DNA from 3 places in the Peteryoungia algae genome. Region 1 is predicted to be linked to each of the others. Evidence: riboswitches for the same ligand, from Rfam matches in the RefSeq annotation. Region 1 holds a riboswitch; each other region holds the start of a gene.
The links. A riboswitch is a leader RNA that binds a small molecule or an ion and turns the genes downstream of it on or off. The one in region 1 is predicted to bind cobalamin.
Positions count from the first base shown of each region.

Region 2: it holds a riboswitch for cobalamin, as region 1 does, so the genes downstream of both, bluB (5,6-dimethylbenzimidazole synthase) here and cobU (bifunctional adenosylcobinamide kinase/adenosylcobinamide-phosphate guanylyltransferase) in region 1, are expected to answer to the same signal.
Region 3: it holds a riboswitch for cobalamin, as region 1 does, so the genes downstream of both, QTL56_RS20315 (aromatic ring-hydroxylating oxygenase subunit alpha) here and cobU (bifunctional adenosylcobinamide kinase/adenosylcobinamide-phosphate guanylyltransferase) in region 1, are expected to answer to the same signal.

Region 1 covers NZ_CP128477.1:745,294-748,563, forward strand. The annotation lists gene QTL56_RS03825 (hypothetical protein) at 1-594, shown strand, start outside; cobalamin riboswitch at 661-1,032, shown strand; gene cobU (bifunctional adenosylcobinamide kinase/adenosylcobinamide-phosphate guanylyltransferase) at 1,218-1,748, shown strand; gene cobW (cobalamin biosynthesis protein CobW) at 1,752-2,828, shown strand; gene cobN (cobaltochelatase subunit CobN) at 2,832-3,270, shown strand, end outside.
Region 2 covers NZ_CP128477.1:1,181,824-1,185,093, forward strand. The annotation lists gene QTL56_RS05915 (DUF2865 domain-containing protein) at 1-545, shown strand, start outside; gene bluB (5,6-dimethylbenzimidazole synthase) at 502-1,239, opposite strand; cobalamin riboswitch at 1,281-1,469, opposite strand; gene QTL56_RS05925 (TolB family protein) at 1,508-2,344, opposite strand; gene QTL56_RS05930 (NAD+ synthase) at 2,464-3,270, opposite strand, start outside.
Region 3 covers NZ_CP128477.1:4,281,411-4,284,680, forward strand. The annotation lists gene QTL56_RS20305 (GGDEF domain-containing protein) at 1-119, shown strand, start outside; gene QTL56_RS20310 (DUF6656 family protein) at 137-742, opposite strand; cobalamin riboswitch at 1,047-1,249, shown strand; gene QTL56_RS20315 (aromatic ring-hydroxylating oxygenase subunit alpha) at 1,349-2,593, shown strand; gene QTL56_RS20320 (FAD-binding oxidoreductase) at 2,595-3,270, shown strand, end outside.

The DNA of each region.
Region 1 (3,270 bases):
GTGCTGCTGGTCAAGATCGACCGACTCGGCTTCGGCGAGGGGGCACGACGCCACCTGGCTCAAGCGAAGTTGACGGTGACGGCGACATCCGTCGAAACGGGTGAGCCGGTGGCGCAAGGGTCCTTCACAGTCAATAGCCCGACCGACGACTCGCGCTGGGTCCGCCAGGCGCTGGCCGAGGAAATCGCAGCCCGAATCCGTTTCGCCTTTTCGCTGACAACGCCCCGTATTCGCAGGGCCGCACCACCCGCCCGAACCATTTCGACGCGCCTCAAGACCGATCCGGCATCGTTGGTCGTGCCAAATACGTCTCCGGTTCCGCCGCGGGCCGCAGCCGCGCCGAAGGCTGCGCCGCAGAAGCCTGTCATTGCCGCGGCGCCGGTTGCTGCGACGCCACCTCCGCCAAAGGAAATGGCCGTCCCCCCGGTGGCTGCCACCACCCAGCCGACGTCTCCGAGAGCCCCGGCGCAACCCGCTCGGCGCGCGGCCGATATCGGCTCTGGAACGCCGGTGGAGCAGGGGGCAAGCGGTACGATCCGGCTTCGCGCCGAGTGCGATCCGGCTGTGACGTCCAACTGCACGGCAGCGCCGTGATCATCCCCGCGGCGCAAAGGCGCATCGCCGCGCCGCAGCCGTGATTGACTCGACACCGACCTCGGCCTAATCCTCGTCATGGATGGTTTCCGGACGGCAGAGATGCGGTCCGGAGAGCAAAAGGGAATGCGAAGGCGTGGACCCAGACCGGGCATGCCGAACGCAGCCGACCCCGCGACTGTATTGCAGCGAGGGTTCTCCATCCGCTCTGCCGTTTCAGGTGGTGACGGGTCGCAGGTGCGACCGGCTTCTCGAAAACGGCAGGACGGAAAAGCCACTGGGGTGGCAGCACGATCAGCCGGGGCAGGACGCCTCTTTCTCTACGAATCGTCCGCTCTTTCGTGTTGCCGGAACACCCTGGGAAGGTGAGGAGAATCCGACGGCTTTCAAAAGCCACGACCTGCGAGCCAGGAGACCTGCCATCCACGGGCATGGTGCCCACACTGGGGAGGTTTCCCCGTTGCCAGCACGGAGGTTGTCGTGGCGACGTATTGCATCAGCGGGTCCTTGAGGCCCCGCCGGTGCCGGGCCGTATTGTCGGTCCAGGCATCGATCCCTGTTTCGTGCATTCTGCATCCGTGTGGTGCTGCAGATCTGCATACGGTTGGAGGCGTCGGCACTCCATGACCGAATTCCATCCACGATCCATTCTGGTTCTCGGCGGCGCCCGTTCGGGAAAGTCGCGTTTTGCCGAAGGATTGGCCCGCGACACCGGCCTCGAGAAGATCTATCTTGCGACGGGCCGCGCCTGGGACGACGAGATGCGCGCCCGCATTGCTGCCCACAAAGCTGACCGCGCGGATGACGGCTGGACCACCCATGAGGCACCGCTGGACCTGATCGGCGCGCTGAAGACGCTCGATCAGCCGGACCGGGTCATTCTCGTCGATTGCCTGACACTCTGGGTCACCAATCTGATGATGGAAGAAGGCCGTGACGTCGACGCAGACGGCGGGGCACTCGCCGCCAGTCTCAGCGAACGCCAGGCCACCGTCATCTTCGTCTCTAATGAAGTCGGGCTCGGGATTGTCCCTGAGAACAGGATGGCTCGCGCCTTCCGCGACCATGCCGGTCGCCTCCACCAATCGATCGCCGCAAACGCGGCTGAAGTCTATTTCGTTGCGGCCGGATTGCCGCTGAAAATGAAGGGTTGAACCATGTTGCAGCAAAAGATCCCCGCCACCGTCATCACCGGCTTCCTCGGCGCGGGCAAGACCACCATCATTCGCAACATGCTGATGAATGCCGGCGGCAAGAAGATCGCGCTGATCATCAACGAATTTGGCGACCTCGGGGTCGATGGCGACGTGCTGAAGGGCTGCGGCGCAGACAACTGCACCGAAGACGACATCATCGAGCTCACCAATGGCTGTATCTGCTGCACCGTCGCCGATGATTTCGTGCCGACCATGCTGAAGCTGCTCGACCGAGACGTGAAGCCTGATCACATCGTCATCGAGACGTCTGGGCTTGCCTTGCCGCAGCCGCTGGTCGCCGCCTTCAACTGGCCGGATATCCGTACCCGCGTGACGGTCGATGGTGTCGTGACCGTGGTGGACAGCGCCGCAGTCGCCGCAGGCCGTTTTGCCGATGACCATGACGCCGTCGCCGCCCAGCGCGCCGAGGACGATAGCCTCGACCACGAGAGCCCGATCGAGGAACTCTTCGAGGACCAACTGACCTGCGCCGACCTCATCGTCCTCAACAAGGCGGATCTGCTGGATGCTGCCGGTATTGCCGCCGTGCGCGCCGAGGTGAGCGGTCGCACCAGCCGCAAGCCATCGATGATCGAGGCGAAGAACGGCGAGGTGTCGTCGCTCGTGCTGCTCGGGATCGGCGCCAGCACCGAAGACGACATCGCAAACCGCAAGTCGCACCACGAACTGGAGCACGAGGCATTGCATGCCTCGGGCGAGGACCACGACCATCATCACGACCACGACGAATTCGAAAGCTTCGTCCTGAAGCTCGGCGCGATCAAGGATCCGGCAGACTTCATCGACAGCCTGAAGCCGGTCATTGAGAAACACGACATCCTGCGCCTCAAGGGTTTCATCGACGTGCCCGGCAAGCCGATGCGCCTCGTCGTCCAGGCGGTCGGCACCCGCATCGACACCTATTTCGACCGCCCCTGGGCATCGGGCGAAAAGCGCGAGACCCGCATTGTCGTCATCGGCCTGCACGATTGGGATTTCGGCGCAGTGGTCGCCGACGTCCAGGCGGCGGCTGGCTGAGCCATGCATCTGCTTCTCGCCCAGAAGGGATCGATCAGCGACGGCGACGAGGCGATCGATCTCGGCCAGACGCCGGGAGACATCCTGTTCCTGTCGGCGGCCGACACGGAGCTGGCTGCCATCGCAGCCGCCGTGGAGGCGAGGGGCGAGCATAGGCTGAACTGGCGGCTCGCCAGCCTGATGACCCTGAAACACCCCATGTCGGTTGACACCTATATCGAACGCACGGCAAGGCATGCGCGGCTGATCGTGGTCCGGGCGCTGGGTGGCGCAAGTTACTTCCACTATGTCCTGGAAGCGCTCCATGCCGCTGCATGCCGCAATGGCGGGGCACTTGTCGTTCTGCCGGGTGACGACAAGCCGGATGAGGGTCTCACGCCTTTCCAGAGCTGTGCCGTCGACGACCGGCAAGCGCTCTGGACCTATCTGACGGAAGGCGGGG
Region 2 (3,270 bases), 440 kb from region 1:
ACGAGCCACCCCCGATCTCGTTGATGCCCGCAGGCAATGTCCGCACGCTTTGCGTCCGCACCTGCGACGGCGGCTTTTTCCCCATCTCATCCCAGACATCACCGATGAATTTTGGCCGGGACGCGGCCCAGTGTCAGCAGATGTGCCCCGGCACGGAGACCGAGCTCTTCTTTCACGCGCCTGAACGCAGCGAGACGCTCGATATGGTCTCGGCCGTCACCGGCCGCCCATATCGGGACCTGCCCAATGCATTTGTCTACCGCAACCGCCAAACGGGAACGGACCCGTCCTGCAGATGCAACATGCAGCTTTATTACCAGCGCATGACCCCACGCCAGGCGGTTCCCGACTACCAGTCGTCCATCATGGAGATCAGCCCGAATAAGGCACCAGCACCGGCGGCGATACCACCTGCACCAGAGCGCGATCTGGACGAGGCGAGCCTGAGCGTGCGTCGGGTCGGACCGGCGTTTCTGCCCCCGGACAAGGGAACCATAGACCTCAGGAACCCTGCGGCGCCCGGCCCACAGCCGCTACAGGAGTAAGCGGCGCGGAGGCCCGCTCGCCCCAATGGTCCTCGAAGACGAGGTCTTCGAGTGCGAGGCGCTGGCGCCACCCCTTCACCTCCAGTTCGGGCGCCGAATAGAGTTCATCGACATATCCAAGGCAGAGATAGCCGATGATCTGGATCCGGTCCGGAACGCCGAGGATGGCCTTCAGCTCTGCCTCGTGGAAAATGCTGACCCATCCGAGGCCGACACCTTCCGCCCGCCCAGCAAGCCAGAGGTTCTGGATTGCGCAGACGGTCGAGAAAGCGTCCATCCGGGCATCATGGGTCCGCCCGAGAACAACAGGCCCGGCGCGTTCCGGATCGCAGGTGACGCAAATGTTGAGCGGCGCCTTGCGGATGCCTTCGAGCTTCAGGGCGCGATAGGCGCTGCGACGCTCCTCGGGAAACATTTGTTCTGCCTCGGCATTCGCGCGGGCGAATGCTTCCCACACCGCATCGCGCGTTCCCGGGCTCCTGATCAGCAGGAAATTCCACGGCTGCATGAAGCCGACCGACGGCGCCGCATGGGCCGCCCCGAGCAGCCTTTGCACCACGTCATCCGGCAAGGGATCGGGCAGAAACTGGTCGCGAACGTCGCGCCGCGTATGGATGGCCCGGTAGACAGCGGCCTTGTCTTCCTCGACAAAACCCGCTGCCCGGACGAGAAATTCGTTCGGATCGTCGTGCATCGTAATCCCCACAATGCGCAACCGCCCGCCGTCCGCGCAGGCTCGGTCTATCTTGCCAGGCCGGTCTTCTGACTGGGCATCATCCAGGACGCACACCTTCCCGGATCGCTCCAGTGGTCGGGTTTCCCCTTGCGCATCATGTCCGCCTCACAGCGTTGGGCACGTGCCGGAATTGCGCCGGCTTCCCGATTCTCCTGCCTTCGGCAGGCACCTGACTGATCGCTTGTATCCCGAAGCGGCAAGCTTCGACAGGCCAAAAACGACAGGGTCAATCCTCGACCGGAAAGTAACGGACGAACGCGAAGGCCGTCCCGTCCGGCGACCAGTTCGGAACGTTGATCGAACCCTGCCCGCCGAAGAACTCGAACAGCGTCTCGACATTTCCGCCATCGGCATCCATCAGCCGAAGCCGGACCTGCTTGTCGCGGGGATGGCCGGAGACATCGGCGTCATAGGAGAGGAACAGGACCTTGCTTCCGTCTGGCGAAGGATGCGGGAACCAGTCGCCATAGCCATCGGAAGTAAGCTGCTCCAGTCCCGTGCCATCGGTGCGCATCCGCCAGATCTGCATGGTGCCGGTGCGGCTGGAATTGAAATAGATCCACTGGCCGTCGGGCGAATAATCGGGACCGTCATTGTGTCCCTCGCCAAAAGTCAGCCGCTGCTCAGACCCGCCCTTGGTCGGGATCGTGTAGATGTCGAAGGCCCCGTTCCGTTCACCGCAATAGGCAAGCACATTCCCGTCCGGCGACCAGCCATGCCAATAAGACGGCATATTCGCCGTCACCTGACGTGGCTCGTCATCCCCATCGCCGAGCAGATAGATGCAGGACTTGCCATGGAGTGTATGGTCGGAAAAGACGATCGAAGCGCCGTCAGGTGAAATTCCGTGGTCGTTGTTGAGCCGGACGGCAAAACCGGTATCGATCAGTTCCGGTGCCGGATCATCTTCGTCGAGCGGCAGTGCATAGATGAGGCCGTCGCCATTGATGACGAGGAAATCACCGTCGCGCGACCAGTTGGGCGCCTCGACGAGGTCTTCCGTCTCCCAGACAACCTCGCATTCGCGTGTCGCCATGTCGTAGATTTCGACCGAACTGCGCATCCTGGACTCCCTGTCCGCCGAAAAGCCAGCTTCAGTGGCTACGGCAAATAAACTCGATTACCCGCGCAGCACACGTTGGCAATATTGATAAAGGGCCGCAAAAGCCCGCAATTTGACGCTCACGCGCGATCCCGGAAGCGGTTCGTGATCGGATAGCGACGATCGCGTCCGAAATTCTTCTTGGTGATTTTGACGCCCGGCGCCGACTGGCGGCGCTTGTATTCGGCGAGATAGAGCAGGTGTTCGACCCGGTGCACCGTCCCAAGGTCGTGGCCGCGCGCGACGATCTCCTCGACGCCCATTTCCTTCTCGACAAGGCATTCGAGGATGTCGTCAAGGACGGGATAGGGCGGAAGCGAGTCCTGGTCGGTCTGGTTCGGACGCAGCTCCGCAGAGGGCGCCTTGGAGAGGATGTTCTGCGGGATCACCTCGCCAGACGGCCCCAGAGCGCCCGGCGGCACGTTCTGGTTCCTCCAGGCCGAGAGTGCATAGACCTGCATCTTGTAGAGGTCCTTGATCGGATTGAAGCCACCATTCATGTCGCCATAGAGCGTGGCATAGCCGACAGACATTTCCGACTTGTTGCCCGTTGTCACGACCATCGAGCCGAACTTGTTGGAGACCGCCATAAGGATCGTGCCGCGTGTACGGCTCTGCAGGTTTTCCTCGGTGATACCGCTCTCGGTGCCCTCGAACATCTCGGAGAGCGACGACAGGAAGCCTTCCACCGGCTCCTGGATGGGCACGATGTCGTAGTGGCAACCCAGCGCCTTGGCACAGGCCTCGGCATCGGCAAAGCTCTCCTGCGAGGTATAGCGATAGGGCAGCATGATCGTGCGCACCCGCTCCTCGCCGAGCGCATCCACGGCAATGGCCGCACAGATGGCCGAATCGATGCCGCCAGACAGTCCGAGCACCACGCTCTT
Region 3 (3,270 bases), 860 kb from region 1:
CGCTGGCCACCTCCAAGACGGCCGGCGGCGACACAGTGACGATCTACGGGGCGAGCGACTATGTCTCGAAGGATTGGCTGCTCTACAAGAAAAAGCCGGTCGGCGGTTTCGGCACCTGAGGTCCAGGCCTCGTCTTTCAGAGCGTCGTGATGATCTTTCGAAGCTCGGCGTTTCTTGCGCCGAGCATCAGCACATTGCGCAGCGCCTCTTTCGGATCGATGGTCTGGAAGAGCAGGCCATTGTCGCGGAATGAGCGGTCGATGGTCATCGACTTGTTTTCTGCTTCCGGCTTGATCGCCACAGCGAAATACATCCGTCCGTAGTTCTGCTTGATCTGCTCGAAGAAGACGTCTTCGCCGCCGAGTTCTGCAAAGAAGTTGGCGATATAGAAGGCCCATTTCACATCGGCATATTGCGCAAAGTTGGTGCGCGCCGCCGTCACGTGACAATAGCCCAGATGCGGGCTGTCGTTCAGCGTGCGATGAAAGATGATCTTGGGAAACTTCACCGAGTGGTGAAAGGCATTGATCCGCTCATGGGTGGTCTCGGCGGCCCGTTCCAGCCGGCGTCCGGTGCGGGCTGCGACTTCCTCATAGGAAAGATAGCGCCGCTCGTCCGGCAGCCAATCCTCGCGGCTGCGCGAGATCCGACCGGTCCTCAGGAACTCGGTATGGACTGCCCTGGTGGGCGGCGCCGCTTTTGTTTCTGCTTTGGGAGCCGCGTAGTATCTGAGTTTCTGCATCTTGACGCTCTGACTGTACCCGGACTGATTGCTTGAGCTTAACGCAGCATGGTTAATCATGATTTGACGGTATTCTATCGGGTCGAGATTTCGCGAGGCTTGCCGCAGCGCAAATATTGTAAATCGATCTCAGTCGCCCGTTTGCGCCATGCTTTCAGAGGCGAAATATAGTGCGTTGCTGCAGGCCTTGGAAAACAATGGAAAATTCCCCGGATCTTCGTTTCCACACCGACTTCGCTCCATGTCGCAAACGATTTGGGCCGTGTCGTTTCGCAGTGCAGCGCGCGTCTGCGCCGTGTGATTAGATGCAAGTCAAGCTCGAGGTGCTGCCCTGCTAGGGAGGGTGGGAAATCGGGAAGCCGGTCGAAATCCGGCGCTGCCCCCGCAACGGTGGTGGAGAATGCGTTATGGCAAAAGGCCACTGGGGGCGACCCTGGGAAGGCGCCGACGCGGTCCGCGAATGGACCACTCCTGAGCCCGGAAACCAGCCTTGGCAGATGGACATTTGAGGTTGCGGAGGGCGACCGGAGATAGCCATGCAGCGTCTTTTCAAGGCGGTGACGGGCTGTGCTCTCTTCTCCCCCGGGTTTTGCAAACGAGGACGACATGGACCTGCAGGCCAACATGCTGCGCCAGCTCAAGAATCGCCGCGAAGGCTTCTCGCTCGAGCAGCCCTTTTACATCGACCAGGACTACTTCAAGCTCGACATGGAGCAGATCTGGTATCGCGACTGGCTGTTCATTGGCCACGACTGCGAGATTCCCCGCGCCGGCAATTATTTCACCGCCCAGATCGGCGATTATCCTGTGGTCCTGGTCCGTGGCAAGGATCAGGTCATCCGCGCCTTCCACAACACCTGCCGCCATCGCGGCCACCGCGTCTGCACCTCCGATCGCGGTGCCTCTGCCAAGCTCGTCTGTCCCTATCACAACTGGACCTATGACCTCGACGGCTCGCTCGTCTTTGCCCGTCAGATGGGCGAAACCTTCGACAAGAGCGAATTTGGCCTCAAGCCGGTGCATTGCGAAAGTGTCGGGGGCTATATCTTCATTTGCCTCGCCAATGAGCCTGCCGATTTCGCGCCAGTCCGGGCCTCGATCGAGCCCTACATGAAGCCGCACCGGCTTTCCGAGGCCAAGGTCGCCCATCGCAGCACGATCATCGAAAAGGGCAACTGGAAGCTCGTCTGGGAAAACAACCGCGAATGCTACCATTGCGCCGGCAATCATCCGGAACTCTGCCGCACCTATCCGGAAGCCCCGACGGCGACCGGCGTGCAGGGCGCCGGTGACGATCCCGTGATCGCCGAGCACTGGCAGCGCTGCGAGGCTGCCGGGCTTCCGAGCGCCTTCAATATGGATCCGTCGGGCCAGTTCCGAACGGCCCGCATGCCCTTGATCCAGGATGCCGAGAGCTACACTCTGTCCGGCAAGCGCGCTGTCCGTCGGCCGCTGTCTGACGACGTTTCCACCTCGCATATCGGCACACTGCTGCTGTTCCACTATCCCTCGACCTGGAACCACATCCTCGTCGACCATGCGATCTCTTTCCGGGTGACGCCCCTGTCTGCCGAAGAAACTGCCGTCACCACCACATGGCTCGTGCACAAGGATGCGGTCGAAGGTGTGGACTACGACCTCAAGGAACTTACTCATGTCTGGGAAATGACGAACGATCAGGACCGGTCGATCGTCGAGGAAAATGCCTTTGGCATTCGCTCGCCCGCCTATGAACCTGGTCCCTATTCCGTCGAGCACGAGGGTGGCGTCATGCAATTCGTCGAGTGGTACACGACCTTCATGATCAACCGGCTCCAGGGCGACAAGGCCCGCCTGTCTGTGGTGGCATGAGATGAACATCGCCATCACCCAGTACCGCCACGTCGATGAGATGCGCCCCTGGTCCGACCGGGAGCATCTGCTGGAATGCGTCGCCGTCACACCTGAGGCCGCCGACGTGATGACCTTCACCTTCAGGCCCAGCAAGCCGGGCCTGTGGTTTCGCTATTTGCCCGGCCAGTTCGTCACACTCGAAATTCCGGTCGGCCCCGAGCCGGTCATGCGCACCTATACCCTCTCGTCCAGCCCGTCGCGACCCTATACGGTTGCCGTGACGGTCAAGGCGCAGAAGGAGAGTATCGGCACGCGCTGGATGTTCGACAATCTGCGGCCTGGCATGGCGCTGAAGGCATTCGGCCCGCTTGGCGACTTCTCCTACGCCAAGCACCCTGGCAAGAAATACCTCTTCGTTTCCGCCGGCTCCGGCGTGACGCCGATGATGTCGATGACGCGCGATCTGAGCGACCGGGCCCCCGACAGCGACATCACGTTCCTGAACTGCGCGCGTTCGCCCGACGACATCATCTTCCGCTGGGAGCTGGAAGCCAAGGCGCGCGACATGCCGAACTTCCAGCTCGGCTTCATCATCGAGCAGCTCGGCCGGGGTCAGCTCTGGTCGGGTCTGAAGGGTCGCATCGACAAGGCGAAGATCGCACTTCTCGCACCTGATTTCCTTGAGCGGACAGTCT